Regions from separate parts of the Suipraeoptans intestinalis genome, predicted to be linked through region 3. Evidence: predicted binding sites of a transcription regulator. Region 3 holds the regulator's gene; each other region holds the start of a gene.

Region 1 (10,724 bases), on a different contig from region 3:
CGTTCAGAAAAACTCCGCTCCTATTTCGGTGGAGGACATTGAGTGGTAGGGGAAGGATATGAAACGTCTGGCAACAAGAAAAGATTTTTTCAGAGAACTGTATAAAAGCAGAGGGCGGTTTTTGTCTATTTTGTTTATCGTGGCGCTGGGAGTGGCCTTCTTTTCCGGACTGCGTTCGGCGAAGCCTTCCATGCAGATCACCGGCGACGCTTATTTTGATGCCCGGAATCTGATGGATCTGGAGATCGTTCATCCGGAAGGGATTTCCGGGGATCTGATAGGAGAAATAGAAAAGATTCAGGGAGTGAAGCAGGCAAAAGGCGGCTACAGCGCTGATTTTCTCAGCAAAAAAGGAAAAGAGCAGCTGACCGTGCGGGTAACGGCGCTAAATGACGCGTTCAACAAGCCGGAGGTAACAACGGGACGTCTTCCCGAAAACCGGTGGGAATGTCTGGCAGATGCGAAGCTGGGATACCGGATCGGAGATAAGATCCAACTGGAATCCGGCAGTCAGCTCCCTTTGGAGACGATGCTGAAAGAAACGGAAGTGACGGTAACGGGAATCGGAAGCAGCCCCTGCTATATTTCCGCAGAAAGGGGCAGCACGGGGATCGGCTCCGGCAGTCTGGACGGTTTTCTCCTGGTTCCGGAAGAAACCTTTGCATTGTCGTCCTACACGCAGGCGTATGTGGAAGTAGACCGGGCCAGAGAAGAAGTGGCGTATACAAAAGGCTATCAGAAGCTGGTGGCGGCAGTGAAAACGAAGATCAAGGAGCAGATGGAGCCAAAGGAGGGAACGTGGTATGTACAGGATCGCACCTCCCTTCCGGAGTATGACGGATTTGGGGACAACGCCCGGAGGATGGGAGCTATCGGTCAGGTGTTCCCCGCGATTTTCTTTCTGGTGGCGGCACTGATCAGTCTGACGGGGATGACCCGTATGGTGGAGGAACAGAGGATCTCTATCGGAACCATGAAGGCGCTTGGATACGGGGAATTTCAGATTTCCGCCAAGTACTGGGGGTATGCCCTGTGCGCCACAGTGACCGGAAGCGTACTGGGCGTTCTGGCAGGCGAAAAATTTTTCCCATATATCATCATCTATTCTTACAGGATTCTTTACCCGCAGATGGGGAAGATCCTGGTACCGTACCATTGGGGATACGGGATCCATGCAGCGGGAACGGCGCTTGTCTGTACGTTGGGGGCAACGGCCCTGGCTTGTCACAAGGAGCTGCGGGAGCAGCCGGCACAGCTCATGCGGCCGGAAGCACCGAAAAATGGAACCAGGATCTTTCTGGAACGGATCCGGATCCTGTGGTCGCATATGAATTTTACATGGAAGTCTACGGTCCGAAATCTGTTTCGGTATAAAAAACGGTTTTTTATGACGGTGGCAGGGATCGGAGGCTGTATGGGGCTGATGCTGGTGGGATTTGGGCTGCGGGATTCTATTGTAGAGGTAGCAGACGTGCAGTACGAAGAACTGCAGACCTACGACGGAAGTCTGTATTTTGCGGAAAATACCTCAGCAGAAGACAGAGAGGCATTTCTGGAAAAAATGAAACAGGAAAAGGAAGTGAAGTCCTGTTTTGAGGCTTCTGTCCGCAAGGTGACTCTGAAGCTGTCCGGAAAGCAGGTGGAAACCTATCTGATGGTGCTGCCAAAGGAGCAGTACCGGGATGCCTTTTCCCTGCGAAACAGGAAAACGAAACAATCCTACGATCTCAGGAAAGGGGCGGTTCTGACGGAGAAGGCGTCGGCGCTGCTGAAGTGGGAAAAGGATAAAACACTGCTGCTTAAAGATCAGAAGCATGCGGATAAGCGGCTGAAGATCGAGAGGATTGCGGAAAATTACATGGGGCATTTTCTTTATATGGATGAAGCGACCTATCAAGAACTGTACAAAGAGGCGCCGGTTTACAACAGCATCCTGTTTACCGTCAAGGATTCTGTCTCGGAAAGTCAGATCACAAAGCTGGGGGAAACCTGGCTGAAAAATCGGCAGGTGCAGGGGATCTCCTATATGAATGCGGTGGAAGAAAGACTCCAGGATATGATCGGCAGTCTGAATCTGGTGATGGGCGTGCTGATCATGGCGGCAGGAGCCTTAAGCTTTGTCGTCCTGTACAACCTGAATACCATTAATATTACAGAAAGACAGAGAGAGCTGGCAACCTTAAAGGTTCTGGGCTTTTATGACCGGGAGGTGTCCGCTTATGTCTATCGGGAGAATGTGATCCTGACACTGTTTGGAACGGTATTCGGAGCAGGCGTGGGAACGGTTCTGCATCAGTTTATGATCCGGACCGTGGAAACAGATGACGCCATGTTTGGCAGACTGATCCAACCCAGCAGCTATTTGTACAGCTTTTTGCTGACTATCTTATTTTCGCTGCTGGTGAACCTGGTCATGTACTGGAAGCTGAAACAGATCAACATGGTGGAATCTCTGAAAAGTGTGGAATAGAGGAACAGAAGCTCCAAAGAGAAAACAAAAAGAAGAGAAGGGAAGCCGCGCAGGATCTGAAAAAGAAAAATCAGCACTCTAATGAGGTGAGTGCTGATTTTTGGTTGACTTTTAAAAATGAGTGTATTATCATACTGGTGAGACTAAAAAAGAGGAGTGATTTTATGACAATAAAAAAAGGAAACCTGTCCATCAGCAGTGAGAATATTTTCCCTATCATTAAGAAATGGGTATATTCTGACCATGATATTTTTGTAAGAGAACTGATCTCCAACGGCTGCGACGCCATCACCAAGCTGAAGAAGCTGGATATGATGGGAGAGTACCGGCTGGCGGACGATTATCGTCCGAAGATCAAAGTCCTGGTAAGCCCGGAGAATAAGACGCTGAAATTTCTGGATAACGGACTTGGCATGACGGCGGAAGAGGTGGAGGAATACATTACCCAGATCGCTTTTTCCGGCGCAACAGAGTTTCTGGAAAAATACAAGGACAAGACGACAGAGGATGACATGATCGGCCACTTTGGACTGGGATTTTATTCGGCATTTATGGTGGCGGATGAGGTGGAGATCCATACCCGTTCCTACCGGGAGAATGCAGCGCCGGTTCTTTGGAAAAGCACCGGCGGTACCGAGTATGAAATGGGAGAAGGTACCAGAGAAGAAACGGGGACGCAGATCACGCTGTACCTGAATGAGGACAGCCTGGAATTTGCCAACGAATACCGTATGCGGGAAGTGATCGAAAAATACTGTTCCTTCATGCCGGTAGAGATCTTCCTGGAAAAAGAAGGGGCGGATCCGGAATACGAAGTGATCGATGCGGAGGAAGAAAAAGAAACAGATACTGTCATCGAACGGATACAGGAGGAAGCCAAGACAGAGGAGCAGGAGGACGAGAACGGAGAAAAGAAGCTGGTGGAAGTGTCGCCGGCAAAAAATCAGGTAAAGATCGTAAAAAGACCGGTCTCCCTGAGTGATACGGCTCCCTTGTGGGGAAAACACCCCAATGAATGCAGCGAAGAAGACTATCTGAATTTCTACAGGAAGGTCTTTTTGGACTACAAAGAGCCGCTGTTCCATATCCATCTGAATATGGATTATCCCTTTAACCTGAAAGGGATCCTCTATTTCCCAAGGATCAACACAGAGTATGATTCCATCGAAGGGATGATCAAGCTGTACAACAACCAGGTGTTTATCGCGGACAATATCAAAGAAGTGATCCCGGAATTTTTAAGAGTCCTGAAGGGAGTCATCGACTGTCCGGATCTGCCTTTGAACGTATCCAGAAGCGCTCTGCAAAACGATGGGTTTGTAAATAAGATCGCGGACTACATTACCAAAAAGGTGGCGGATAAGCTGACGGGGATGTGTAAGACCAAACGGGAAGACTATGAGAAGTACTGGGATAATATCAGTCCCTTCATTAAGTTTGGCTGTCTGAAGGATGAAAAATTCAGTGACAAGATGAAAGATGCCATCCTGTTTAAAAATCTGGAAGGAAACTATCTGACACTGAAGGAGCTGGTGGAAGCCCTGGGAGGCGATCCGCAGAAACTGGAAAAAGAAGTAGAAGAGCCCAAGGAAGGGGAGGAGACAGAAAAATTCTCCATTTCCTATGTGACAGATGAGATCCAGCAGAGCCAGTATATCCAGATGTTTAAGAGCCAGGGAAAGGATGCCGTCCTCTTTGGCCACAACATAGATACGCCTTTTGTAACACAGCTGGAACAGAGAGTTCCGTGGCTGTCTTTCCAGAGGATCGATGCGGAAGTGGCAGGCGATTTCAAGGAAACCATAGAAGAAGACGAAAAAGAAAGCTTTGCAAAGCTGTCTGAAAAGCTGAAAGAGATCTTCCGGAAAGAGCTGGGAAAAGAACAGCTGGACGTACAGGTGGAACGGCTGAAGGATGAAAAGACAGCGTCTGTTATGGTGCTGTCCGAACAAAGCCGCCGTATGCAGGAAATGATGAAGATGTACGGGATGGCAGATCTGGGGATGGGCCAGGAGGGCTCGTTGATCCTGAACGCCAACCATCCGCTGGTGCAGTATGTGTCCAAAGAAGAGGGAGAGCACACGACGCTGATCTGCAGGCAGCTGTATGACCTGGCGGCCATGGCGCATAAGCCGTTGTCTCCGGAAGAAATGACTGCTTTCGTGCAGAGGAGCAACGAGATCCTGCTGCTTTTGACACAGTAAAAAAAGGCGAGCCTCCGGGATATCGGCAGCAAACCATCCAGGAAATCACGAAACGATAAAAAAATAAAATCCCCCTCTTCTTTTCCGGAAAGGTCTTTAAAAGACCAGACAGGAGAAGAAGAGGGGGATTTTTGCAGGTGCGGGATGCAGGAGCATCTGGAATTTACCCCCGGAGGGAATCATGAGATAACCGGCTGGGAAACGTTTGATCCTTCGCCGATTCAGTTTTTTTCCAACTCCAGTGGGATGCTCTTTAAAAAGGTCTCGGCATAGGAATCCCAGGCTCTTTCCAGGGATCTGTCCAAAGAAAAGGTGCGGGTGGACACTCCGGTGGTACAGGTGAGGACATGCTCCTTAAAATGAAAATTCAGGTACAGTCCCTGTAGGTTTTCCTGTTCCCGGGAAGAAAGGGAGCAGGCAGAAAAGAAGTGTTCCAGATCCGCCGGAGAAAGGGCCAGCACCAGGCGGAATTCCACCGGAGGACGGCTGCCGCGGATCAGTTTCAGACAGAAGCTTTTTACCTCCTTCCAGAGGGAATGAGAGCGTTCCTGTGGTTCGTCAAAAAAATCCGGGCAGAGGAAACCATCGATGGAAAAGCGGTTAAAGGTAACGATTTCCCCCTCCAAAAAGGAAAAGGAATCAAAGGTGTCCCGCAGCAAAAGATGGGACATGCACAGTTTGGAAGACAGCGTAAAAATGTTCATAAAATTCTCCTTTTTTCATGGGCAGAAAAAGAAAGATTCCGGCCTGAAATAAATCCTTTTTCCAGTATAACACAAGTTTGACTTTTAGGGGGAAAGGGTATAAGATTACATGGAATAAACAGGAATATTTAGGCGGCGCGCAGGCTGCAGAAAAGTGCGGGCGAAGCGGCGCAGGTCGATGATAATGATAAGATTGAACAAATACTTAAATGAAAAAGGCGTTTGCTCCAGAAGAGAGGCGGACAGATGGATCGCAGAGAAAAAGGTTACAGTCGATGGAAGTGTAGCCTTTTTAGGTATGCAGATAGAAGAGGGGCAAACGGTGTGCATCGACGGAAAAGAAGTGGGAGAAAGCCCAGGGAAACTGGTGCTTGCCGTTTACAAGCCTGTGGGGATCGTGTGTACGGAGGAGAAAAGAGAAAAAAATAACATCATACGGTTTGTGAATTACCCGCAGAGAGTCACTTATGCAGGACGGCTGGACAAGGAGTCGGAGGGACTGCTTTTGATGACCAACGACGGGGAACTGATCCAGAGCATGATGCGCAGCCGGAATGGCCATGAAAAGGAGTACGAGGTCTGGATCGACCGGCCGGTGACAAAAGCATTTTTGAAACAGATGGCGGCAGGCGTCCGGCTGGTGGATCGGGAAAAGGGGCTGGATGCGCTTACAAGACCGTGCAGGGTCAGACAACTGGGAGAGAAGCGATTTTCCATCATCCTGACCCAGGGATTGAACCGGCAGATCCGCAGGATGTGCCAGGCTTTGGGATGCCGGGTGGAGCGGCTGATCCGGACACGGGTGGTCAATATTACCCTGGATGCGATGCAGTGCGGGCAAATACGGGAATTATCAGAGCAGGAGAAAACACAATTATATGAGCAGGTCAAAAAAAGCCAGAATGGAAGAATTGATAGAAATACTAAATAAAGCTTCTTACGCCTATTACCAGCAGGCAGAGGAACGGATGAGCAATCTGGAGTATGATGCGTTGTACGAGGAGCTGGTTGCACTGGAAAAAGAAACAGGGATCACCCGGGCTGACAGCCCTACCGTAAACGTAGGCTATGAAGTGGTCAGTCAGTTGCCCAAAGAGAAACATGAGCGTCCTATGCTGTCCCTGGACAAAACGAAAAGTGCGGAGGAACTGACAGAGTTTCTGGGAGCACAAAAGGGAGTGCTGTCCTGGAAGATGGACGGGCTGACCATTGTGCTGACTTACCGGGAGGGGCGTCTTTATAAAGCGGTAACCAGAGGAAACGGAGAAACAGGAGAGATCGTGACGCCCAATGCGAAGACGTTTCGGAATCTCCCGCTGAAGATCAAGTATTCCAATGAGCTGATCCTTCGGGGAGAGGCCGTGATCGGGTACAGGGATTTTGAAGAGATCAACCGCAAGCTGCCGGAGGTGGAGGCCAAATACAAGAACCCCAGAAATCTTTGCAGCGGATCCGTCAGACAACTGAACAGCCAGATCACAAAAAGCAGACGGGTGAGCTTCTATGGGTTTTCGGTAGTAAAGGCAGAGGGAGTCGATTTTGGGAATTCCAGAAAACGACAGCTGGACTGGCTGGAAGAGCAGGGGTTTGAAGTGGTGGAGCACTGCCTGGTAACGCAGGATACGCTGAGACAAGCGGTGGAGGGATTTTCTTCCCGCATCGGAGAAAATGATTTTCCTTCGGACGGGTTGGTGCTGAATTATGACGACATCGCTTATGGAGAGTCTCTGGGACAGACCTCCAAATTTCCAAGGGATTCCATGGCGTTTAAGTGGGAAGATGAGAAGCGGGAGACCACCCTGCTTTCTATAGAATGGAGTCCTTCCAGAACGGGACTGATCAATCCGGTGGCCATCTTTGAACCGGTAGAGCTGGAGGGAACGACAGTCAGCCGGGCCAGCGTCCACAATATCAGCATACTGGAGGAGCTGGAGCTGGGGATCGGAGACCGGCTTCTGGTGTATAAGGCCAATATGATCATTCCCCAGATCGCAGAAAATCTGACCAAAAGCGGGAACCTGGAGATTCCGTCAACCTGCCCCGTCTGTCAGGGGAAAACCTCTATCCGGCAGACAGGAAGCGCCAGAGCCCTGTATTGTGACAACCCGGACTGCCAGGCAAAGCAGATCAAGGCGTTCACCCTGTTTGTAAGCAGGGATGCCATGAACATAGAAGGGTTGTCGGAGGCAAGCCTGGAAAAATTTGTGGGAAAAGGCTTTATTCAAACGTCGGGAGACATCTTTCGGCTGTCCCGGTACCGGGAAGAGATCTGCCAAATGGAAGGCTTCGGAGAAAAGTCCTTCCGGAATCTGGCAGACAGCATAGAAAAGGCAAGAGATACCAGTCTTCCCAGACTGATCTACAGCCTGGGGATCGCCAATATCGGACTGGCAAATGCCAAGCTGATCTGCGGGCATTTTGACCAGGATCCGGAAAAGGTCATGGAAGCAACGGCAGAGGAATTGGGGAAGATCGACGGGATAGGCCCTGTGATCGCAGCTGCGTTTGAGGCTTATTTTTCTCAGGAAAAGAACCGGAGCAGGTATCTGGATATCTTAGAAGAGATCCGGCTGGAAGAAAACAGACAGGAAGCGTCTTACCTTTTCCGGGAAAAGGTATTTGTGGTGACAGGAAGTGTTGCCAGATTTTCCAATCGCAGTCAACTGAAGGAATGGATCGAAGCAAGGGGAGGAAAGGTGACGGGCAGCGTTACCTCGAAAACCAGTTTTCTGATCAATAATGACACAGGATCGACCTCCTCCAAAAATAAAAAGGCAAGGGAATTGAATATCCCCATTTTGTCGGAGGAAGAGCTGCTGGCAATGGCAGGGCAGCCGGAGACAGATCCGGTGCAGCCGGTTTGACAGACGTCTCAACAGAACACAAGTCGTCGCAGAACACCAGGAAAGGAACAGACAGGATGAGTGAGAAAGACAATCAGTTTGACATAGAAACAGAAGAAAAAGAAAGCAGCCTGAAGCAGCAGGAGGAACCGAAAGAAGAGCAGAAGAAAACGCCGGAGAAGTTCTGCTCCCTTTGCAGAAGGCCGGAAAAGGTCACAGGAAAAATGATCGAGCTTCCCAATGGGATGTCTATCTGCAAGGACTGTATCCAAAGAAGTTTTGATGCAATGAGCAGCGGACAGATCGACTACAGCCGCCTGATGAACCTGCCGGAAATGCAGTTTTTCCAACAGAAGAACACCGGTGAGACCCTGCCGAAAAAAGAGGAAAAGAAAGAAAAGGAGAAACGGGAAGAGCCGGTTCTGGATATTAAAAATATCCCGCCTCCCCATAAGATCAAGGCGCAGTTGGACGAGTATGTGATCGGGCAGGAGCATGCCAAAAAAGTCATGTCGGTGGCAGTGTATAACCATTACAAGCGGGTGGCAACAGGCACCATGGATGAGATCGCGATTGAAAAATCCAATATGCTGATGGTAGGCCCCACCGGTTCCGGAAAGACCTACATGGTCAGGACGCTGGCGAAGCTTCTGGATGTGCCGCTGGCCATTACGGACGCCACCTCCTTGACAGAGGCGGGATACATAGGAGACGATATTGAAAGTGTGGTATCCAAGCTGCTGGCAGCGGCAGACAATGATGTGGAGAAGGCGGAGAGAGGCATCATCTTTATTGATGAGATCGATAAGATCGCCAAGAAACAAAATACCAACCAGCGGGACGTCAGCGGAGAATCGGTACAGCAGGGGATGCTGAAGCTTCTGGAGGGAAGCGAGGTGGAAGTACCGGTGGGAGCCAACAGTAAAAATGCCATGGTGCCGCTGACCACGGTCAACACGAAAAATATCCTGTTTATCTGCGGAGGCGCCTTTCCGGACCTGGAAAAGATCATCCGGGAGAGACTGACCAAGCAGTCTTCCATCGGGTTTGGCGCGGATCTGAAGGACAAGTACGACAAGGACAGGAGCCTTCTGGAAAAGGTGACGGTAGAGGATCTGCGCAGCTTTGGGATGATCCCGGAATTTCTAGGGCGTATGCCGATCATTTTCTCCCTGCGGGCCATGGATGAAGAGATGCTGGTCCAGATTTTGCAGGAGCCGAAAAATGCCATTATCAAACAGTACCAGAAGCTTTTGGCGCTGGATGAGGTAAATCTGAAATTTGAGCCGGAGGCGTTGCTGGCTATTGCGGAAAAAGCCATGAAAAAGGATACGGGAGCCAGGGCTTTGCGCGCGATCATCGAAGAGTTTATGCTGGACATCATGTACGAGATCCCCAAGGATGACAGCATCGGAGAAGTGACGATCACCAGAGCCTATATAGAGGGGACGGGGGGACCTGTCATCTCCCTGAGAGGCCAGACTGCGCTTCCGGAGAAAACAGAGACTCTGGAAGATGCGGGTAAGGGCGGAGAAAATCGATAAGAGGATCTGAAGGATAAACGACAAGAAGGTCTGACAGAAACCCGGGGAGAGCGAGTCAGACGGGATGGGAGTAAGACGATGAGAGACTATGGATATTTGCTGGATCTGGCAGTGATCCTGCTGTGTACAAAAGTACTGGGACTGGCAACCAGAAGAGTAAATATGCCGCAGGTGGTAGGAGCGCTTCTGGCCGGACTGCTTCTGGGGCCGGCGGTGGCGGGCGTCCTGTCTTCCACCAATTTTATCAATTCTGTGGCGGAGCTGGGCGTGATCGTGCTGATGTTCTCAGCGGGGCTGGAAACAGATATCAAAGAACTGAAGCAGAGTGGGAAGGCCTCTCTGGTGATCGCCGTCTGCGGGGTGGCGGTGCCGCTTCTGGGAGGATTTGGCCTGGCATACCTGTTTAACCGGCCGGGGATGATCCCGTCGGACGCATCCGGTACTATATTTCTGCAAAATATCTTTATTGGCATTGTCCTGACGGCCACATCTGTAAGCATCACGGTAGAAACGCTGAAAGAGCTGGGGAAATTAAAGACCAGATCGGGGAATGCTATTTTAGGGGCGGCTATCATTGATGATGTTCTGGGAATCATTGCCCTGACGATTGTGACCAGCCTGGCGGATTCAAAGGTACATCTGGTAGAAGTGATCCTTCGGATCGTGGGATTTTTTGCCTTTGCCTTTGTGGCAGGATTCCTGTTCTACAAACTATACAAATTCTGGATCGATTCTGCGCCGAAGTTTCTTCACCGGCATGCGATCATGGCGTTTGTGTTCTGTCTGCTGATGGCCTATATCGCGGAGGAGTGGTTTGGCGTGGCAGATATTACCGGCGCTTTCATCGCCGGACTGATCATTTCCAACACGGCAAATGTGGAAAAGGTAGAAACAAAGTTTGATACGGTTTCTTTTATGCTGCTGTCACCGGTGTTTTTTGCCAGTATCGGCATTCAGGT
Region 2 (10,724 bases), on a different contig from region 3:
GACAGCCCATGGAAGAAAAAGAGATAGAGATCCAAAGAGTGCAGGCAAGCTGTGTGTTTCCGGCAGATTTTATGCTGGTGGGAGCCATGAATCCCTGTCCCTGCGGGAATTATCCGGATGAGGAAACCTGTGTATGCACACCGCATCAGATCCGTACCTACCTGGGAAAGATCAGTCAGCCTATGCTGGATCGCATGGATGTTTGCATTGAAACGCCAAAGCTTTCCTACGAAGTTCTGCGAAGAAAGGAGGAGGGAGAAAGCTCCCGGATGATCCGGGAAAGAGTGCAGAGGACGAGAGACATCCAAAAGGAGAGGTACAGAGAAAAAGAATTTCTGGTGAATGCCCGGTTAAAACCAAAGGATCTGGAAGAGTTTTGTCACCTGGGACCTGTGGAGGAGGAAGTGATGAAGCAAGCATTTAAAAAGCTGGATCTGACAGCCAGAACCTACCATAAGATATTAAAAGTGGCGCGTACCATTGCGGATATGGACGAAAGCGAAAAGATTTCAGCGGTTCATCTAAAGGAGGCGATCGGCTATCGGATGCTGGACAAGAGATATTGGAAATAGAGAAGGGAGTAGTCTGTGAAAGTGAAACAGAAAGAGGAAAAAGAAGAAAGTCAGGAAGAACTGAAACAAAGAGAGAAAGCGCAGGAAGAAAACGGACAGAAGCAGGAAGAGGAGACAGATGTTCCTTACGAAGCGTGGTTTGCCTCCATTTGGCAGATCCGCGGGAAAAAGAAGAAACGCCTGCAGGAAATGCTGGGAAGTGGAAGAGAGGTCTATCATCTGAACCGGGAGCTGTTGGATAAGCTGAACATCCTGACAGACAGAGAAAAAGAGATTCTGTGGAAGGCCAGGGAAGCACTCTGTCCGAAGAGGGCATGGGAAAAACTGAAAAAGGAGCAGGTATCGTTTCTTCCTTATCATGCGGCGGAGTTTCCGGAAAGGCTAAGGAGGATAGAGGACGGGCCGTATGGAATTTATTTTAAGGGACGGCTGCCAAAAGAAGGGCAGAAAACGGCGGCTATCGTAGGGGCCAGACAGTGCAGTCGTTATGGGGAAAGGTTTGCCCTGGAATATGGAAAAGTCCTTGGGAAAGCCGGGGTGCAGATCATCAGTGGAATGGCGCGGGGGATTGACGGAGCGGCACAAAGGGGAGCCATAATCGGAGAGGGATATAGCTGCGGCGTCCTGGGAAGCGGTGTGGACATCTGCTACCCCAGAGAAAACAGAGGTCTGTATGCGGATCTGGCAGAAACAGGAGGACTTTTGTCGGAATATCCGCTGGAAGAACGCCCCCGACCGGAATTTTTTCCCAGGAGGAACCGGTTGATCAGCGGCCTGTCAGATGTGACGATTATAATAGAAGCAAGAGAAAAAAGCGGATCCTTTATTACGGCGGATTTTGCGTTGGAACAAGGGAAAGACGTCTATGCACTGCCGGGCCCGGCAGACAGTATATTAAGCCGGGGCTGCCACCGTCTGATCGCCCAGGGAGCGGGAATTTTGCTGTCTCCAAAAGATCTGCTAAGAGAATTGGGGATGACAGAGGCGATATCCTGTGATTTTGAGAAAACAGAGAAAGTGCTTGAAAAAGAAACAGATATAGTGTATAGTTGTGTCGATTTATCCCCAAAGAGTCTGCATCAGCTGGCAGAAGAGACAAAACTTACGGGGAAAGTTCTTATGGAACGACTGATCACGCTGGAATTGATGGGACATATCGAAGAAGTTTCAAAGAATTACTACAGAAGAGTTTAGGATAGAAGCAAGGAAAAGTGTAGAAGATAAGGAGAATGGCATGGCACGCTGTCTGGTAATCGTCGAGTCACCGGCAAAGGTAAAAACAATCAAAAAATTTCTGGGAAGTAATTATGTGGTAATGGCTTCAAACGGTCATGTAAGAGATCTGCCCAAAAGTCAGATGGGAGTGGACGTACAACAGGATTATGAACCGAAATATATTACGATCCGGGGAAAGGGCGAGATTCTGTCCAATCTTAGGAAAGAAGTAAAAAAGGCAGACAAGATCTACCTTGCCACTGACCCAGATCGGGAGGGAGAGGCCATTTCCTGGCACCTTAGTAAGGCGCTGAAACTGGAGGGGAAAAAGGTTTATCGGATCAGCTTTAATGAGATCACCAAGAACGCGGTGCGGGAATCCTTAAAGCATGCCAGAGAGATCGATATGGATCTGGTGGATGCCCAGCAGGCAAGAAGAGTGCTGGATCGAGTGGTAGGGTATCGTATCAGCCCTCTGCTTTGGGCGAAGGTAAAGAGAGGATTGAGCGCAGGAAGAGTACAGTCGGTAGCGCTGCGTCTAATCGCAGACAGGGAAGAAGAGATCAACAGCTTTATTCCCGAGGAATACTGGACTCTGGATGCAAAGCTGAAGGTCAAGGGAGAGAAGAAGCCTCTGACTGCGAAGCTCTATGGAACGGAAAAGGAAAAGATCACTGTTTCTTCTCAGGAAGAGATGGACGGGATCCTAAAAAGACTGAAAGGACAAAAGTTTTCTGTAGACAGCATCAAAAGAGGCGAGCGGACCAAAAAACCTCCGGTTCCTTTTACCACCAGTACGCTGCAGCAGGAAGCCTCAAAGGCTTTGAATTTTGCCACATCCAAGACCATGCGGATTGCACAGCAGCTGTATGAAGGTGTGGATATCAAGGGGAACGGCACGATCGGTCTCATCACATACCTGCGTACGGACTCTACCCGTGTGTCAAAAGAGGCGGAAGCAGCGGTAAGGGCATATGTGGGTGCCACCTACGGCGAGCAGTATGCGGTATCGGGAGCAGGAGAGAAGGAGAAGGAAAAAAAGAGCGTCCAGGATGCCCATGAAGCCATCCGCCCCACAGACGTTTCCCGAACACCTGCCATGATGAAGGATTCTCTCAGCAGAGATCAATTCCGCCTGTATCAGCTGATCTGGAAACGGTTTGTGGCCAGCAGGATGCAGCCGGCGGTTTATGAAACGATCTCTGTTAAGATTGCAGGAGGAGAGTACCGCTTTCAGGTGTCCGCCTCCAAGGTGACGTTTGAAGGCTTCCGTTTGGTTTATACAGAAGCCGGAGAAGAAAAAGAAGAAAAAAATACGCTGGTGGGAAATCTGACGGAAGGGTCCGTGCTGACGGAGGACGGATTTGATGCGAAGCAGCATTTCACACAGCCGGCGCCTCACTACACAGAGGCGGCGCTGGTGAAGGCGCTGGAGGAGTTGGGGATCGGACGTCCCAGTACTTATGCGCCCACCATATCCACCATTCTGGGAAGACGGTATGTGGCCAAGGAAAACAAGAACCTGTATCTGACAGAGATGGGGGAAGTGGTCAATACTATTATGAAGCAGTCCTTCCCCACGATCGTAGACGTGAATTTTACCGCCAATATGGAAAGTCTTTTGGACGGGGTGGCAGAGGGAAAGGTAAAATGGAAGACCATCATTGAAAACTTTTACCCCGATCTGGACAAGGCTGTCCAGAAAGCGGAGGAAGAGCAGGAGCAGGTAAAGATCGAAGATGAGAAGACAGATGTGATCTGTGAGCTGTGCGGCAGAAACATGGTGATCAAATATGGGCCTCACGGCAGATTCCTTGCGTGTCCTGGATTTCCGGAATGTAAAAACACCAAGCCCTACCTGGAAAAGATCGGAGTTTTGTGTCCGGTCTGCGGAAAAGAGGTGGTGCTTCGTAAGACGCGAAAGGGAAGGAAATATTTTGGCTGTGAAAACAATCCGGAATGCGAGTTTATGTCCTGGCAGAAACCGTCAGAGAAGGCCTGCCCACGCTGTGGCTCTTATATGGTAGAAAAAGGAAATAAACTTCTTTGCAGTGACAACAAGTGCGGGTATGTTGAAACTATGGAAAATCATAAAAATATTTAGGGAATTCATTGAAAATTACCTGTTTGTATGATAGTATGCTCTCAGAGAATGGAGGGTTCATATGAGTGTACAATTATTAGATAAAACAAGAAAGATTAACAAACTACTGCATAATAACAATTCCAGCAAAGTGGTATTTGATGACATCTGTGAAGTGTTGACGAATATTTTAAAATCCAATGTTCTGGTTATCAGCAAAAAAGGAAAGGTGCTGGGGGAAAGTGCATCCGAAATGGTTCCCTGCATCACGGAAATGATCGAACACAACATCGGCACGCATATTGATGAAATGTTAAATGAAAGGCTTCTGGGAATCTTATCCACCAAGGAAAACGTGAATCTTCAGACGCTGGGCTTTTCAGCAGAAGCAGTAAAGGGATACCAGGCCATCATTACTCCCATTGATATTGCGGGAGCCAGACTGGGAACGTTGTTTATCTACAAGGCGGGCGAGCTGTACGATATTGACGATATCATCCTGAGTGAGTACGGAACGACGGTCGTAGGGCTTGAGATGCTTCGCTCTGTGAATGAAGAAAGTGCGGAAGAGTCAAGAAAAGAGCATATTGTTCATTCTGCCATCAATACGCTGTCCTATTCCGAGCTGGAGGCGATCATCCATATTTTTGATGAGCTGGAAGGAACGGAGGGGATCCTTGTGGCAAGTAAGATCGCTGACCGGGTGGGAATTACCCGCTCCGTCATCGTAAACGCACTGCGCAAGTTTGAGAGCGCCGGAGTGATCGAATCACGTTCTTCCGGAATGAAAGGGACCTACATCAAAGTGGTGAACGAGTACGTGCTTCCGGAACTGCAAAGACTGAAAGAAGAAAAGATCAGGTAAGCTTATGTATGAAAAATGTGATGCATTGCTGCAAATGGAACAGCTCTTTTTGCAAGAGGGATTTTTTGACGAAGAACCCCATCCCTGCCGTGTGATCTTTTGTGACCGGGAGGCAGAAAGGATCCATCTGATCTCCACAGAGGCAAAGCTTCCCAGGTTTTCCCTGGATGCGGCATATCTGTGTCAGATAGAAACAGAGGAGGCCAGTGTGTTCTGCCGGGGGACCATCGTAGAGCGATATGAAAATAAAGCAGGAAAAGTTGTGGTATTTGCCATCAAAAACGGCTTTTATAAAAATGTATAAAAATCTTCTAAACTAAACAGAAAGTCTGTTGACAAAGAGGAGAGGGAGTGCTATCTTATTAATAAGAGTTTTAGCACTCTCTTTTTTTGAGTGCTAACAAGACTTGTACACAGAAGGAGGAATTACCATGAAGTTAGTACCATTGGGAGAAAGAGTTGTTTTAAAGCAATCCGTTGCAGAGGAGACTACAAAATCAGGGATCGTGATTCCGGGGCAGTCAAAGGAAAAGCCGCAGCAGGCAGAAGTGATCGCAGTAGGACCTGGCGGAACGGTAGACGGAAAAGAAGTAGAGATGCATGTGAAAGTCGGACAGACTGTTATCTATTCCAAATATGCGGGAACTACCGTAGAAATTGACGAAGAAGAATACATTATCGTAAAGCAGGATGATATCCTTGCGATCGTAGAATAAGACAAGAACAGACAGTTAGGAGGAAGCAGACATGGCAAAAGAGATCAAATATGGAGCAGAGGCAAGAAGCGCCCTGGAGGCAGGAGTCAATCAGCTGGCCAACACGGTGCGCGTAACATTGGGACCAAAGGGAAGAAATGTGGTACTGGATAAATCTTTCGGAGCGCCCCTGATCACCAACGATGGGGTGACGATCGCAAAGGAGATCGAGCTGGAAGATGGATTTGAAAATATGGGAGCGCAGTTGATCAAGGAAGTTGCATCCAAGACCAATGACGTGGCAGGAGACGGAACAACGACGGCTACCGTTCTGGCACAGGCCATGGTACAGGAAGGTATGAAGAACCTGGCGGCAGGAGCAAATCCCATCATTCTCAGAAAGGGAATGAAGAAGGCGACAGATGCAGCGGTAGAGGCAATCGCAGGAATGTCCAGCAATGTAAAAGACAAGGATCAGATCGCCAAGGTGGCAGCTATTTCGGCAGGAGATGCGGAAGTAGGAGAGATGGTGGCAGATGCGATGGAAAAGGTATCCCAGGATGGAGTGATCACCATTGAAGAATCCAAGACCATGAAGACAGAACTGGATCTGGTAGAAGGAATGCAGTTTGACAGAGGGTATGTGTCCGCTTATATGGCGACAGACATGGACAAGATGGAGGCTGTTCTGGACGAGCCGTACATTCTGATCACAGATAAAAAGATTTCCAATATTCAGGAGATCCTGCCTCTTTTGGAGCAGATCGTGCAGTCCGGGGCAAGGCTTCTGATCATTGCGGAAGACGTAGAAGGGGAAGCACTTACTACTCTGATCGTCAACAAGCTGCGTGGAACCTTTAACGTAGCGGCAGTGAAGGCACCGGGCTACGGAGACAGAAGAAAAGAGATGTTAAAAGACATTGCCATCCTGACCGGAGGACAGGTGGTATCCGATGAACTTGGCATGGATCTGAAAGAGACCACGCTGGATCAGCTGGGACGCGCAAAATCGGTAAAGGTACAGAAGGAAAATACCGTGATCGTAGACGGACTGGGAGATAAAAAGGAAATCGCAGACAGAGTATCCCAGATCAAGATGCAGATCGAGGAGACCACATCAGAGTTTGATAAGGAAAAGCTGCAGGAGAGACTGGCCAAACTGGCAGGCGGAGTGGCAGTGATCCGGGTAGGAGCGGCTACAGAGACAGAAATGAAAGAAGCAAAGCTTCGCATGGAGGACGCTCTGAACGCAACAAGAGCTGCTGTAGAGGAAGGAATCATAGCCGGAGGCGGATCTGCCTACATTCACGCAGCAAAGAAGGTAGAAGAGCTGGTGGAGAGCCTGGAGGGAGATGAGAAGACAGGGGCAAAGGTAGTCCTGAAAGCACTGGAATCTCCGCTGTTCCACATTGCAGCCAATGCGGGACTGGAAGGTTCTGTCATTATCAATAAAGTAAGAGAAGCAGAAGTAGGAGTTGGATTTGACGCCTTGACAGAAGAGTATGTAGATATGGTAGAAAGCGGGATCCTGGATCCGGCTAAAGTAACCAGAAGCGCATTGCAGAATGCCACCAGTGTGGCATCTACACTTCTGACTACAGAATCTGTGGTGGCTAATATCAAAGAAGAAGTACCGGCTATGCCGGCCGGAGCCGGAGCGGGAATGGGTATGATGTAAGAGTACCGCTTTTTACAGAGGAGAAGAGGGGATCCCTGTCTTTCAGTATGGAAAGACAGGGATCTTTTACGTCGATAGGGCATGAGGCTTTGGTACACAGAAAAGGTTTACGAAATCACAGAGATTTCTGTTAAAAAATCTGTTAAAATAGGTTTCCGTTTATGCTATTTCCAGGGATTTATGATATAATAGGCGACAGGAAACAGGGAAAATGCGGATCCGATAAAAGAGACGACACCGTTTCCGGCCAGATAAAAAGAAAGAAGCTGCGGCGCCCGATCCTAAAAGAGAGGGATCTTGGCTCCGGCAGATCAGGAGGTAGATATATGGGAGATTTTTATACAGAAAAAATGGTTAAAAGGAAAGCCGGGGGAAGGGAATTGGCTCCGGCGGCAGGATTGGCGGCAGCAGCCCTGATTTCGGCATATATCGCGCTGTCCAATCTTTTGGGAGTGCTGTTGGTGATCATCTTTGTGGGACTTTGCGTGATAGCGGTCAGAAGAAGCCGGATCGAATATGAATATCTTTTTATCAATGGAGATCTGGATATTGATAAGATCATTAACAGATCCAGCAGGAAAACCGTATTTTCCATGAATGTTTCAGAACTGGAGCTTCTGGCACCGGAAGGAAGCCGGGAGCTGGAGCGTTATGGAAATGCCAGGATGCTGGATTTTAGTTCCAACCAGCCGGCATTCAAACGATACGTTTTGGTTGCCGGGCGAAAGGGAGAGTTGTACCGGGTCGTGTTTGAACCGGGAGAAGAGCTGGTAGAAGGATTTTTTCTGATGGCTCCGCGGAAAGTACTGCATTAATTTTCAGACAAAAAGGATGAGGGAAGCAAGCAAAAGCACAGACAGTTCCAGGGTCTGTGCTTTTCCTGAAGGCTACAGGATGTTTCGCCTAAGAGCAGGAAATACTCCGCGAAAAAGGAGAAACAGAAGAGGAAGAAAGAGATTGCAACCCACCGGGACAGTATGTTATCATAGGCAGAAACAAAGAATGGGGGAAAGCAGTATGAAAATGTTTTTAAAGAAAAAAGCAGCCGGCGTTGCTGCCGCTGCGGTAGTCGCAGTCCTTTTCCTAGGAGGGATCCTGCCGGTACATGCGGCGGATACGTGTGAGCTTGGGAAAAATATCAATACCAGGATCCAGGATATCACCATCAAGGAATACCTCTACGGATATAATGAAAGTACGCAAAAGGTGGAGCGGCTTCCGGATCATACGCCTGTCACGGAATGGGTGTATATCATGGAGAATATCAAAGGGACTCTGGTCAACGACGGAAGCCTGAAGGCTGGCGATTATTTTACCTATCAACTGGATCCGGCAGACCGCTTAGGCGGATTTCAAAGCCCGGAGACGGTACAGGTAGGGAATCTGTATGTGACGGATACCAAGACCGGTGAAGAAGTTCTGTTTGCCTATGCAAACCTGGATCCGGACAGCAACAAGATTACATACATCCTAAGTGACTATATTGAAGGAAAAGAAAGTGTTTCTTTTGAGCTGGAACAGGGTTGGACGATCAAACCGGATGTCATCCGCAAAAATGGAGAATATACATTTCAGGACACATTTGCAGAGAAGCCGGTAAACTATACGCACACCATTGCGTATGGAGGGAATGCAGACGAACGGCAGGGAGCGAATACCTTCAGCCTGATCAGCAGGATCCTTTACGTGAATCCGGCTGAAAAATCCTACACACAGATCGGCTATCTGAATCCCAGAGGAACAGAGCTAAAAGGTGGATTTACAGTAGAGTATATATCGGGAACAGAGAATGGAAACTATACGACACCTCTGGCAGATACGGCAGAGTTCCGTGTGTATGAGGTTCCGGACGGCTATGAATTCCCGGATACCTTTGGGGTGGATCTTTCTGCGCTGAAGGATGTTACGGATACGCTGGAGGTTTCCAAGGGAAGCCAGGGATTCACAAAGTACACCATGGGAACGGACACCCAGAAAAGATATGTATTCTATCTGAAAAACAATTATGTTTCCAACAAGGAACTGAACGAGGACAATATTCTGGTGGAGACACAAAAAACCATTTATTCGGCTTTTAATGTGACGACGCCGGGGATATCGTCCAATGGAAATCATCTGGCGGCAGTCAGGATCCTGGAAAATACGGTAGGAGCATATGCGGTGGGAGGAGAATCTCTGAGAGAGACCTACTGCAACAGGAACAGAAAGATCCAGGTGAAAAAGATGGACGCCTCAAACAGCCAGCCGTTGCAGGGCGCAGTATTTGAGATCCTGAAAGACGGAAAGGTAGTGGAGACGCTTACCACAGGGGCGGACGGCTTAGCGGTAACAGCAGCTTTGCCGCTGGGAGACTACAGCATCCGGGAGATCACGGCTCCCGAGGGATACCAGTTGAGCCAGGAGATTACGGAGGTAAAGCTGGAAAGCACGGATGGATCGGTCAAGACCGTTGAGATCACCAATCAGCCTATCCCCAAACAGCCGGACAAGCCTGCCGCAGAGAAGCCGTCTGTTTCAGGAGGTACAAAAAAGAGTGAGAAGGCGGCAGGCAAAGTGGCGGCGCCTAAGACCGGCGACAAAAATTTTGTTCTTTTCTATGTGGGAGGAATGCTGACGGCGACAGCTCTTTTTGGGAATTCTTTCCTGACAAAAAGACGGCTGTACGTGAAAAGAAGCAGCCGGCACTAAAAAGAGGCGGACATCCGTAAACGGCGGTTGACAAATCCAAGGAAAATTGGTTATTATAGCAGTTAATCAAGTTCTGTAGAACGAAAAATTGAAAACCATGTGAAAAGAAAGAGAGGTTCGTGAAATGGGAAAAATAATCGGAAACGGCATTACGTTTGATGATGTTCTTCTGATACCGGCTTATTCAGAAGTGATTCCAAATGAAGTGGATTTATCCACTTATCTTACGAAGAAGGTAAGACTGAATATTCCAATGATGAGCGCAGGGATGGACACCGTAACGGAGCACCGTATGGCGATTGCAATGGCAAGGCAAGGCGGAATCGGAATCATCCATAAGAATATGTCCATCGAAGAGCAGGCAGAAGAGGTTGATAAGGTAAAGCGTTCCGAAAACGGAGTCATCACAGATCCTTTTTATCTTTCGCCGGAGCACACGCTGGCAGACGCCAATGAGCTGATGAGCAAGTTCCGGATCTCAGGAGTGCCGATCACAGAGGGAAGAAAACTGGTGGGGATCATCACCAATCGTGATCTGAAATTTGAAGAGGATTTTTCCAAGAAGATCAAAGAGTCTATGACGTCGGAGGGTCTGATCACTGCACAGGAGGGGATCACACTGGAAGAAGCCAAAAAGATTCTGGCGAAAGCAAGGAAAGAAAAGCTTCCCATTGTGGACAAGGAATTCAATCTGAAGGGTCTGATCACCATTAAAGATATTGAAAAGCAGATCAAGTACCCGCTGTCTGCCAAGGACGAGCAGGGAAGACTGCTGTGCGGAGCAGCCATCGGGATCACGGCCAACTGTTTGGAGAGAGCGGAAGCCCTGGTCAATGCCAAAGTGGACGTAGTGGTAATGGATTCTGCACACGGACATTCTGCAAATGTGCTGCGTACAGTGGATATGGTCAAGAATAAATTCCCACAG
Region 3 (10,724 bases):
GTCCGGTGGACTGCAGCAGCCTTTCAAAGGTGATCTGCAAGAAAATGCCGATGCTGAAGATGGTGATGATCTGCAGATACTGCGTGCCATATTGAATGATCCGGGGATCGGCAGTTTGGGAAGCAAAAAAAGAGCGGGAACCGAACGCCCCGAAGATGGCAAAGACCAGACAGCAGACAAGATTCAGAAACAGACCGTTGCTGGCAGCTCTGTTCACCTTCTCCTGATTGCCTTCTCCCAGGCTCCGGGAAAGAAGGGCGTTCATACCAACGCCGAGTCCGGCCGACACAGAGATCATAAGAGTCTGTATGGGAAAGGCCAGAGAAACGGCGGTCAGCGCATCTTCACTGAGTTGTGCCACAAACATGCTGTCTACAATATTATAAAGAGCTTGTACCAGCATGGACAGCATCATGGGAAGAGACACGGAAATCAAAAGCGGAGAAATTTCCATCGTTCCCATTTTATTTTGTTCTGGTTTTATGGGTGTGTTTGTTTTCATATGATTATGCTTCGCCGGCGGTTTTTCTGACCGGCGCTTTCCTTTCTTCCGGGTATCCCGGTAATCTATAGACGCTATCCCGCCGCAGCGGCAGGAAAAGTTGTGTGAAATGTATGTGACTGCCGTCAGATAAAGACGGGCAGTTTTTGAGATGAAGGTAATTATAACACCCATCCCTGGTTCTGGCAAGAAAAGGAAGAGAAAACAGCAGGCGGTCAAAACGGGGAGATAGCAGGATGGGAGAAGAGAGGATGGGGAAGGGGACACGGGAAGAAAAGACGAGAAGAAAAAACGAGAAGAATAAAAGAGAAGAAAAAACGAGAAAAAAGCAGGAAAGAAAAACAAGAAGAAAAACTGCGGGAAGAAGGAGGTTTTTTGCGCCGGGAACAGAAGGGTATGCTATAATAAGAAGCAAACGAAAAAGGCTCCTTTGGTTCACAAAAGCAGCAAATGGGGCGGGGAAAAGGAGAAAAAATGGATCTGTTCGAATATATGGAAGAAAAAGAAAAACAGGAAGCGGGGCCGCTGGCAGTACGGCTTCGTCCGGCTTCTCTGGAAGAGGTGGTGGGGCAGCAGCATATCATAGGGAAGGATAAGCTTTTGTACCGTGCCATTCAGGCGGACAAACTCAGGTCCCTGATCTTTTACGGACCGCCGGGAACCGGAAAAACGACGCTGGCGAAGGTGATCGCAGAAACCACCAGCGCCAGCTTTGTGCAGATCAACGCCACCTCGGCGGGGAAGAAAGATATGGAAGAAGCGATCCGGCAGGCCAAAGAACTCCGGGGAATGTATGGCAGAAAGACTATCCTGTTTGTGGATGAGATCCACCGGTTCCACAAGGGACAACAGGACTATCTGCTGCCTTTTGTAGAGGACGGAACGGTGATCCTGATCGGAGCCACGACAGAAAATCCGTATTTTGAAGTGAATCAGGCTCTCTTGTCCCGCTCTCATGTCTTTGAACTGTATGCCTTGGGAAAGGAAGAGGTCAAAGCGCTGCTGCGCCGTGCTGTTTCCGATGAGGAGCGGGGAATGGGAAGCTACCGGGCGGTGATAGAAGAGGAGGCGCTGGACTTCCTGGCAGATATGGCGGGGGGAGACGCCAGAAGCGGATTGAATGCCCTGGAACTGGGGATCTTAACAACACCCAGAGGAGAGGACGGGAAGATACACATTACCTTGTCTGTGGCAGAGGAATGTATTCAGCGGCGGGCGATTCGGTATGACAAATCGGGGGACAACCACTATGATGTGATCTCTGCCTTCATTAAGAGCATGCGGGGATCGGATCCGGATGCCGCCGTCTATTATCTGGCCAAAATGCTGTATGGAGGAGAGGACATCCGGTTTATTGCCAGAAGGGTCATGATCTGCGCGTCGGAGGATGTGGGAAATGCAGACCCCATGGCGCTGACGGTAGCTGTGTCGGCGGCACAGGCGGTGGAGCGGATCGGAATGCCGGAGGCTCAGTTGATCCTGGCCCAGGCTGTCTTGTATGTAGCGTCGGCGCCCAAGAGCAATGCAGCGACCCTGGCGATTTTTTCAGCAAATGACAGTGTGAGAAAAGTGAAAACGACCGTTCCGCCGCATTTAAGAGACGCCCACTATAAAGGAGCCAAGGATCTGGAAAGAGGAACCGGATACCGTTATGCCCATGATTACCCTAATCATTATGTAGAGCAGCAGTACCTGCCTACAGAGATCCTTGGCAGCAGATTTTATGAGCCTGCGGATCAGGGAAGAGAAAAGGAGATAAAAAATTGGCTGAAATGGTTGAAAGATGAAAAAAATCAGGTATCATAAAAGACAGAGAATAGGGAAAGGAGAGCAGGAAGTCAAAAAAGACTCCTGGAAAGGAAGATGAAGGTATATGATGCAGTAAATAAAGTAGAAACGGAAGTGGATGGTACCAAGGGGTTGATTCAGATCATGAAGGACGGAAGACAGGTAGATCTCTACCTGCCGGAAAAAGTGACGGATGTGGACGGATATCTGACCTGGGATGTGGAGCACTGGTCCAGTGTGGACGGGAAACGGTTTATCCGCTGCTATTCCCTGGAAGGCAGGGTACTGGGAGAATCTACCGGACACAATATTTATGATCTGGCCAATGATTTCAAGCCGGAAAAAGCGGTGAAAGTAGAACTGAGCTAAGAAATCATAAAAAAAGTATAAAGATAGTTGACAAGTGAAGGGTCGAGTGCTACATTAATAAACGAAGATGTTAGCACTCGATTTTTCTGAGTGCTAATAAGAAAAGGAGGTGGATACATGACGGTGCATCCAAATCAGGAACTGAGTGAACGAAAGACCCGGATCCTGCATGCCATCATTCAGAACTATTTGGAGACGGGAGAGCCGGTAGGCTCCAGGACGATCTCCAAATATACTGATCTGAATCTCAGCTCGGCGACGATACGAAATGAAATGGCAGATCTGGAGGAGCTGGGATATATCCTTCAGCCGCACACGTCTGCAGGACGTATCCCCTCGGATAAAGGCTACCGCTTGTATGTGGATATGCTCATGGAAGAAAAGGAGCAGGAACTGACCCAGATGCAGGAGCGGATGCTGGAAAAAGCCGACCGGATGGAACAGCTTTTAAAGCAGGCGGCCAAAGCGCTGGCCACCAACACCAACTATGCTACGATGGTGTCTACGCCCCTGAACAGTTCCAACAAGCTGAAATTTATCCAGTTATCCATGGTAGATGAAGACCATGTGATCGCCGTGATCGTTCTGGGAGGTAATGTCATCAAGAATAAGATCATAGAGATCGAAGAGCCGCTAAGCAATGAAAATCTTCTGAAGCTGAATATGCTCCTGAATACCTCTTTAAATGGGATGGCCATTGAGGAGATCAATCTGGGACTGATCGCAAGGCTGAAGGAGCAGGCGGGGATCCACGGTGAGATGGTGGGAATGGTGCTGGATGCGGTGGCAGATGCCATTCAACTGGAGGAGGAGATGCAGATCTATACCAGCGGAGCTACCAACATCTTCAAATATCCGGAACTTAGCGACAAGCAGAGTGCGCAGGAGATCATCAGCGCCTTTGAGGAAAAGCAGCAGCTGACGGAGCTTGTGACACAGACCCTGGCCCAGGAAGAAAACACGGGGATCCAGGTGTATATCGGGGAAGAAGCACCGGTACAGACTATGAAGGATTGCAGTGTGGTCACGGCAACGTATGAGCTGGGAGATGGAATGAAAGGAACGATAGGAATCATCGGACCAAAGCGTATGGATTATGAGCATGTACTAAAATCCATGCGAAGGCTGCAGCAGGAGCTGGATCAGATGTTTCATAGAAAAGAATAGGAAGGTGGAAAATGGCTGTGAAAGACAGGCAGGACAAAAGCCAGGAAGAAATTGTAAAAGAGGCAGTAAAAGAAGCAAAGGAAGCAGCGGGCAAAGCATCCTGTGAAGACGCGGAAAAAGAGAGGCAGGCAGACTGCCAGGAGCCTGAAGGCGCGTCCGAAGAAAAGGGACAAGACGCCGCAGATCCCCGGCAGACTTCCGATGAGGAAGAAAAAAAGGGAAAGAAAGACAAAAAAGATGAAAAGATAGAGGAACTGACTGATCGGGTCACCAGACAGATGGCAGAGTTTGATAATTTCAGAAAACGCACCGAGAAGGAAAAGGCGCAGATGTATGAGATCGGAGCCAGAGACATCGTGGAAAAGATCCTGCCGGTGGTAGACAACTTTGAAAGAGGACTTTCCGCCGTGAAGGAGGAGGAAAAGGATCAGCCTTTCGTACAGGGAATGGAAATGATCTACAAACAGATGATGACGACTCTGTCGGAGGCGGGAGTAGAAGTGATCGCCGCCGTGGGAGAAGCCTTCGACCCCAATCTCCACAACGCAGTCATGCATGTGGAGGATGAAGAGCAGGGTGAAAATGTCGTAGTGGAAGAATTCCAAAAAGGATACAAATATAGAGAAACCGTTATCCGACACAGTATGGTAAAAGTAGCAAATTAAGGAGGAATTAGTTATGGGAAAAATTATTGGAATCGACTTGGGTACAACAAACAGTTGTGTGGCAGTAATGGAAGGCGGACAGCCGGTAGTGATCGCCAACACAGAAGGAGCAAGGACGACCCCGTCTGTAGTAGCCTTTACTAAGACGGGAGAAAGGCTGGTGGGAGAACCGGCAAAACGTCAGGCAGTGACCAATGCAGAACGGACGATCTCTTCCATTAAGAGGGAGATGGGGTCTGACTTCAAAGTGGCCATCGACGACAAGAAGTATTCTCCCCAGGAGATTTCTGCCATGATTCTGCAGAAGTTAAAGGCGGATGCAGAAGGATATCTGGGAGAAAAAGTGACGGAGGCGGTGATCACCGTTCCCGCATATTTTAACGACGCACAGAGACAGGCTACCAAGGATGCAGGAAAGATCGCAGGACTGGATGTAAAGCGTATCATCAACGAGCCTACGGCAGCGGCTCTGGCATACGGACTGGACAATGAAAAAGAACAAAAGATCATGGTGTATGACCTGGGAGGAGGAACCTTCGACGTATCTGTGATCGAGATCGGCGACGGCGTCATCGAAGTATTGTCCACAGCAGGAGACAACAGACTGGGCGGAGACGACTTTGACCAGAAGCTGACGGACTACATGATCGCAGAGTTTAAAAAGCAGGAGGGAGTAGATCTTTCCAATGACAAGATGGCGCTGCAGCGGCTGAAAGAGGCAGCGGAAAAAGCAAAGAAAGAACTTTCCTCTGCAACGACAACCAACATCAACCTTCCGTTTATCACTGCTACGGCAGAAGGACCGAAGCACTTTGATATGAACCTTACCAGAGCAAAATTTGACGAGCTGACACACGAGCTGGTGCTTCGCACATCCGAGCCGGTAACGAGAGCGCTTTCCGATGCAGGTATCACAGCGGCTGAGCTGGGACAGGTTCTGCTGGTAGGAGGATCCACCCGTATCCCGGCCGTTCAGGCAGAAGTAAAGAGACTGACGGGCAAAGAGCCCAGCAAGTCCCTGAATCCGGATGAATGTGTAGCTCTGGGAGCTTCCGTACAGGGTGGAAAACTGGCAGGAGATGCAGGAGCAGGAGACATCCTTCTTCTGGACGTAACTCCGCTTTCCCTCTCCATTGAGACCATGGGAGGCGTAGCTACCAGACTGATCGAGAGAAATACTACCATCCCCACCAAGAAGAGCCAGATCTTCTCCACGGCGGCAGACAATCAGACGGCAGTGGATATCAACGTGGTTCAGGGTGAGAGACAGTTTGCAAGAGACAACAAGTCTCTGGGACAGTTCCGTCTGGATGGAATCCCGCCGGCACAAAGAGGTGTTCCGCAGATCGAGGTAACCTTTGACATTGACGCCAATGGTATTGTAAACGTTTCTGCAAAGGACCTGGGAACCGGAAAAGAACAGCATATCACTATCACAGCCGGATCCAATATGTCTGACGACGAGATCAATAAGGCAGTGAAAGAAGCGGCTGAGTTTGAGGCACAGGACAGAAAGAGAAAAGAAGGAATCGACGCCAAGAACGATGCGGATGCTATGGTATTCCAGACGGAGAAGGCTTTAAAAGAGGCAGGAGACAAGCTGGACGCAGCAGACAGAGAGGCGGTAGAAGCAGACTGCAAGGCTCTGAAGGAAACTTTGGAGAAAGCAACGGGAGAAGAACTGTCCGACGCACAGATCGCAGAGATCCAGGCAGGGAAAGAAAAGCTGATGGAGACGGCGCAGAAACTGTTTGCCAAGATGTATGAGCAGGCAGGAGGCGCAGCAGGCGGTCCGACGCCGGATATGGGAGGTTCCCAGCAGGCAGGGCCGGCACCGGAAGGCTTCTCCGGAGACGATGTGGTAGACGGAGATTATAAGGAAGTATAAGAAATGAAAGCAGATGTTCTGTGAGGGTAGAGATAGCTGCCTTCACAGAACTTCCTTGCGTTAAAAAACCTGTGGAAAGAAAGGATATATCATGGCAGAAACAAAGAGAGACTATTATGAAGTATTGGGCGTTGGAAAGGACGCGGATGATGCGACCTTGAAGAAAGCCTACAGACAGGTGGCTAAAAAGTACCATCCGGATATGAACCCGGGAGATGAAGCGGCAGAAAAGAAATTTAAAGAGGCATCAGAAGCCTATGCTGTATTGAGTGATCCGGAAAAACGCCGCCAGTATGATCAGTTCGGCCATGCTGCCTTTGAAGGAGGAGCAGGAGGCGCCGGCGGATTCGGCGGATACGATTTTAGCGGAGCAGATTTCAGTGATATTTTCGGAGATATTTTCGGCGACTTTTTTGGCGGCGGAAGAAGAGGCGGCAGAAGCCAGGGGCCAATGAAAGGAATGAATATCCACAAGACTGTCCGGATCTCTTTTGAGGAAGCCGTGTTTGGCTGCGAGAAAGAACTGGATGTGGTTTTGAAGGAGGAATGTGCCACCTGTCATGGAACCGGAGCGAAGCCGGGAACCAGCCCTCAGACCTGTCCCAAGTGCGGCGGAAAGGGTCAGGTGGTCTACACGCAGCAATCCATCTTCGGAATGGTACAAAACGTCCAGACCTGTCCGGAATGTCACGGAAGTGGAAAGGTGATCCGGGAGAAATGTCCCGACTGCGGCGGAAGCGGCTATATTTCCAAACGAAAGAAGATCTCCGTTTCCATTCCGGCGGGAATCGACAATGGACAGAGCGTGCGGATCCGGGAAAAAGGCGAGCCGGGAACAAACGGCGGACCAAGAGGGGATCTTTTGGTGGAAGTGGCAGTATCCAGGCATCCGGTGTTCCAGAGGCAGGATATGCACATCTTTTCTACTGTGCCGGTATCTTTTGCCCAGGCGGCCCTGGGAAGTGATATCCGCATCAAGACGGTGGACGGAGAAGTGGTGTATAGCGTGAAGCCGGGAACGAAGACGGATACCAAGGTGCGTTTGAAGGGAAAAGGAGTACCTTCTGTCAGAAACGCCCAGGTACGGGGGGATCATTATGTGACGTTGGTGATCCAGACGCCGGAGAAACTGAGTTCGGAAGCGAAAGAGGCTCTGCGCAGATTTGATGAATTGTCAGGCAATACGCTGAAACAGGAGACGGAAAAAGAGCCGGAGGCAAAAGGCGGCAAGAAAAAGAAGGGCTTTATGGATCGGATGAAAGAAACGTTCGAGGGATAAGCTGCGACGGATGAAAGATATAAAAGACATAAAAGACAATCGTTTTACAGGAAACTGGATCTGTGAAACGAGAGACAGGCTTTGAGAAAGGGGGAACGGGATGAAGGTACTGGATGCGAAGACCATCGAAAAGTTGATGGATTTGAATGAAATGATGGACCAGATAGAGGAAGCCTACGCTGTTTTTGGAAAGGGAGAGTTTTATATGCCTCCCCGTCCTGTGATCGAACATGACAACAAGACCATGATGTATATGCCTTGTTATACAGAGGAAGTGATCGGAACCAAGATACTCAGCATTTTTCCGGAAAATGGAAAACTGGGACTTCCGGCCATTGACGGTGTAGTATTGCTGAATGACGGGAAGACCGGGACTCCTCTTGCGGTGATGGACGGCCAGGCTGTCACTGCCTGGAGGACGGGGGCAGTAGGAGGCGTGGGGATCCGCCATCTCTCCAGAAAAGACTGCCGGACTGTGGGCATTATAGGAGCAGGAGTGCAGGGCTTCCATCTGGCGCTTTATGCCTGTGCGGCAAGGCCGATTGAGACGGTTTATGTCTTTAATCACAGTGACAGGGACCTGACAGAATATCTGAAAAAGCTGGAACAGGCCATTGGGCGGCCGGGAGTAAAGGTGGTACAGTGTGCAACTACGGAAGAGCTGGTGAAAAACAGCGATATTATCTGTACGGCAACGCCCTCAGAAACTCCCGTACTGCCGGAAGAGGAAGGACTTCTGACGGGAAAGTGTATCATTGCCATAGGCTCTTATACCCCCAAAATGCGGGAGCTTCCGGACGTGCTGTTTCGGCTGGCAGACCAGGTGATGATCGAGCTTCCTTACGCCTGTGAGGAAAGCGGGGATCTGAGTGTTCCGCTTGAAAAAGGGATCCTTACGCAGGATCGGATCGTGCTGATGCATGAATATCTGGCAGGCGACAGAAAAGATGTGGCTTACGGGCAGACCACCTGCTTTAAATCGGTGGGAATGGGCCTGTTTGACGTATGTGTTGCAAAAAAACTATTAGAAAAAGCAAAGGAGAACAATCTATGAGAGCAGTAGCGACAGAAAAGGCACCAAAAGCATTGGGACCATATTCCCAGGGATTTGTACACGAACATATTCTGTATTCGGCAGGACAGATCGCTCTGGATCCTGCAACGGGAGAACTTGTGGCAGAGGATATTGCGGGGCAGACAGAGCAGGTATGCAGGAATCTGAAAGCTGTGCTGGAGGCAGCAGGAAGTTCCTTTGACAAGGTATTAAAAACCACCTGCTTTTTGGCAGATATGGGCGACTTTGCCGCGTTTAATGAAGTGTACGGGAAGTACTTTACCTCCAAGCCGGCAAGAAGCTGCGTGGCAGTAAAAACGTTGCCGAAAAACGTACTCTGCGAGGTGGAAGTGATCGCTGTCACAGAATAAAGCTGCGGATTGCGACACAGGCTTCTGAGTGAAAAAGGAGATCTCAGGAGGATAGAAAAGGTATAAGAAGTGGAATAGGATTAAAAAAGCCGCTGCATTCTAGTGAGTGTGGCGGTTTTTTGCTGCGGATAAAGCTTGTAATCTCAGCAGCAGGAAAAATCCGGACAGTGGTTTTGAAGAAAATAGAAAGTGATTTTAAAAGAAAAATCTTCAAAATAGCGGGGTGAAAGAATAAAAAATCCTGTGAGAAAGAGAAGGATAGAGAAAAAGATAGCAGAAAGAACAGGATCACACAGGAAAAGCGGGAAAGAAAAAAAGAAGGATCTTGTGAAAATTAAAAAAAGAGACGATTTTCCTGAAAGGGGAATCGGATCGAAGAGAGATTATGAAAAAAATAACGAAGGATTTCGGATGTAAAAAAGTCAAATGAATAGCAAAATAAAACAGCAAAAAATAGAAATCCGAATAATTTGCGAAAAGAAAAAAATGTACAATTAATAATGCGTTTGTAATGACATAGTGAAGAAAAAATGTACAATATGATGAATTACATGTTAAATGAATAACAATTATTGCCGGAATGTCTATAATTGGGTAGAATATGACTAAGAGTTAGTGCGAAATGCACAAAAAGAGAACGAAAGAAAAGAAGGGGGAAACTTATGTTAAAAGCAATTAGTGGATTTGTCGAGACACTGAATGGATGGGTCTGGGGCTGGGCTATGATTATCCTGCTGTTTGGAACACATGTTTTTATGACGGTCCGGACAGGCTTCATTCAGAGACACACGGTTGGAAAAGGGATCAAGCTTTCTGTATCCAAGGATCCGGATGCGGAAGGAGAGGTTTCACAGTTTGGGGCGTTGACGACGGCTCTGGCAGCTACCATCGGAACGGGTAATATCATCGGTGTAGGTACGGCGATCGCTCTTGGAGGCCCCGGAGCCGTGCTTTGGTGTTGGTTGACCGGTGTGTTTGGTATCGCTACCAAGTATGCAGAGTCTCTGATCGCAGTTATGTACCGTGTAAAGACAGAGGATGGACGTATGCAGGGCGGAGCCATGTATGCACTTTCCAGAGGACTGAATATGAAATGGCTGGGTATGCTGTTTGCCATCTTTGCAGGATTTGCCTCTTTCGGAATCGGATGTGCGACACAGGTAAACGCTATCGCAACGGTATGTAAGGAAACGCTGGGCGTTCCTACCTGGATCGTAGGAATCGTGATCGCGATCCTGACAGCGATCGTTATCTTTGGAGGAATCAAGTCCATCGCAAATGTTTGCGAAAAACTGGTTCCCTTTATGGCAATCTTCTATGTGATCGGATGTATCGTGATCCTGGTTATGAATTATGACTTCATCTTCCCGGCTATCGGCGTGATCTGCAAGCTGGCATTTACGCCGGGCGCAGCAGCAGGCGGACTGGTGGGAGGCGGAATCCAGTATGCCATCCGCTTCGGAGTTGCAAGAGGACTGTTTTCCAATGAATCCGGTCTTGGATCTGCCCCGATCGCAGCGGCGGCAGCTCAGACAAGAAATCCGGTGCGTCAGGCTCTGGTATCTTCTACAGGAACCTTCTGGGATACGGTTGTAGTATGTCTGATGACAGGACTGGTTCTGGTAACGACCATCATGAAGA

What was found. The regulator HrcA, encoded in region 3, represses chaperone genes, less so after heat shock. The targets are predictions, from matches to a motif close to TGTTAGCACTCNNNNNNNNNGAGTGCTAACA.
Region 1: the regulator HrcA is predicted to act here: its motif matches at 2,539-2,569, upstream of htpG (molecular chaperone HtpG).
Region 2: the regulator HrcA is predicted to act here: its motif matches at 5,108-5,138, upstream of SOW26_RS03055 (co-chaperone GroES).

Annotation. Positions count from the first base shown of each region.
Region 1 covers NZ_JAXFXH010000025.1:15,044-25,767, reverse strand. The annotation lists gene SOW26_RS08475 (ABC transporter ATP-binding protein) at 1-49, shown strand, start outside; gene SOW26_RS08470 (ABC transporter permease) at 59-2,470, shown strand; gene htpG (molecular chaperone HtpG) at 2,635-4,674, shown strand; gene SOW26_RS08460 (DUF5721 family protein) at 4,896-5,378, opposite strand; gene SOW26_RS08455 (pseudouridine synthase) at 5,563-6,309, shown strand; gene ligA (NAD-dependent DNA ligase LigA) at 6,257-8,242, shown strand; gene clpX (ATP-dependent Clp protease ATP-binding subunit ClpX) at 8,299-9,765, shown strand; gene SOW26_RS08440 (cation:proton antiporter) at 9,844-10,724, shown strand, end outside.
Region 2 covers NZ_JAXFXH010000009.1:4,399-15,122, forward strand. The annotation lists gene SOW26_RS03030 (YifB family Mg chelatase-like AAA ATPase) at 1-572, shown strand, start outside; gene dprA (DNA-processing protein DprA) at 588-1,766, shown strand; gene topA (type I DNA topoisomerase) at 1,807-3,891, shown strand; gene codY (GTP-sensing pleiotropic transcriptional regulator CodY) at 3,953-4,735, shown strand; gene SOW26_RS03050 (hypothetical protein) at 4,740-5,039, shown strand; gene SOW26_RS03055 (co-chaperone GroES) at 5,167-5,451, shown strand; gene groL (chaperonin GroEL) at 5,483-7,108, shown strand; gene SOW26_RS03065 (DUF6106 family protein) at 7,435-7,923, shown strand; gene SOW26_RS03070 (SpaA isopeptide-forming pilin-related protein) at 8,126-9,796, shown strand; gene guaB (IMP dehydrogenase) at 9,921-10,724, shown strand, end outside.
Region 3 covers NZ_JAXFXH010000014.1:1,138-11,861, reverse strand. The annotation lists gene SOW26_RS04640 (MATE family efflux transporter) at 1-502, opposite strand, end outside; gene SOW26_RS04635 (hypothetical protein) at 739-1,098, shown strand; gene SOW26_RS04630 (replication-associated recombination protein A) at 995-2,308, shown strand; gene SOW26_RS04625 (hypothetical protein) at 2,366-2,659, shown strand; gene hrcA (heat-inducible transcriptional repressor HrcA) at 2,777-3,826, shown strand; gene grpE (nucleotide exchange factor GrpE) at 3,844-4,491, shown strand; gene dnaK (molecular chaperone DnaK) at 4,505-6,379, shown strand; gene dnaJ (molecular chaperone DnaJ) at 6,471-7,658, shown strand; gene SOW26_RS04600 (ornithine cyclodeaminase family protein) at 7,759-8,712, shown strand; gene SOW26_RS04595 (RidA family protein) at 8,709-9,083, shown strand; gene SOW26_RS04590 (hypothetical protein) at 9,327-9,500, shown strand; gene SOW26_RS04585 (alanine/glycine:cation symporter family protein) at 9,746-10,724, shown strand, end outside.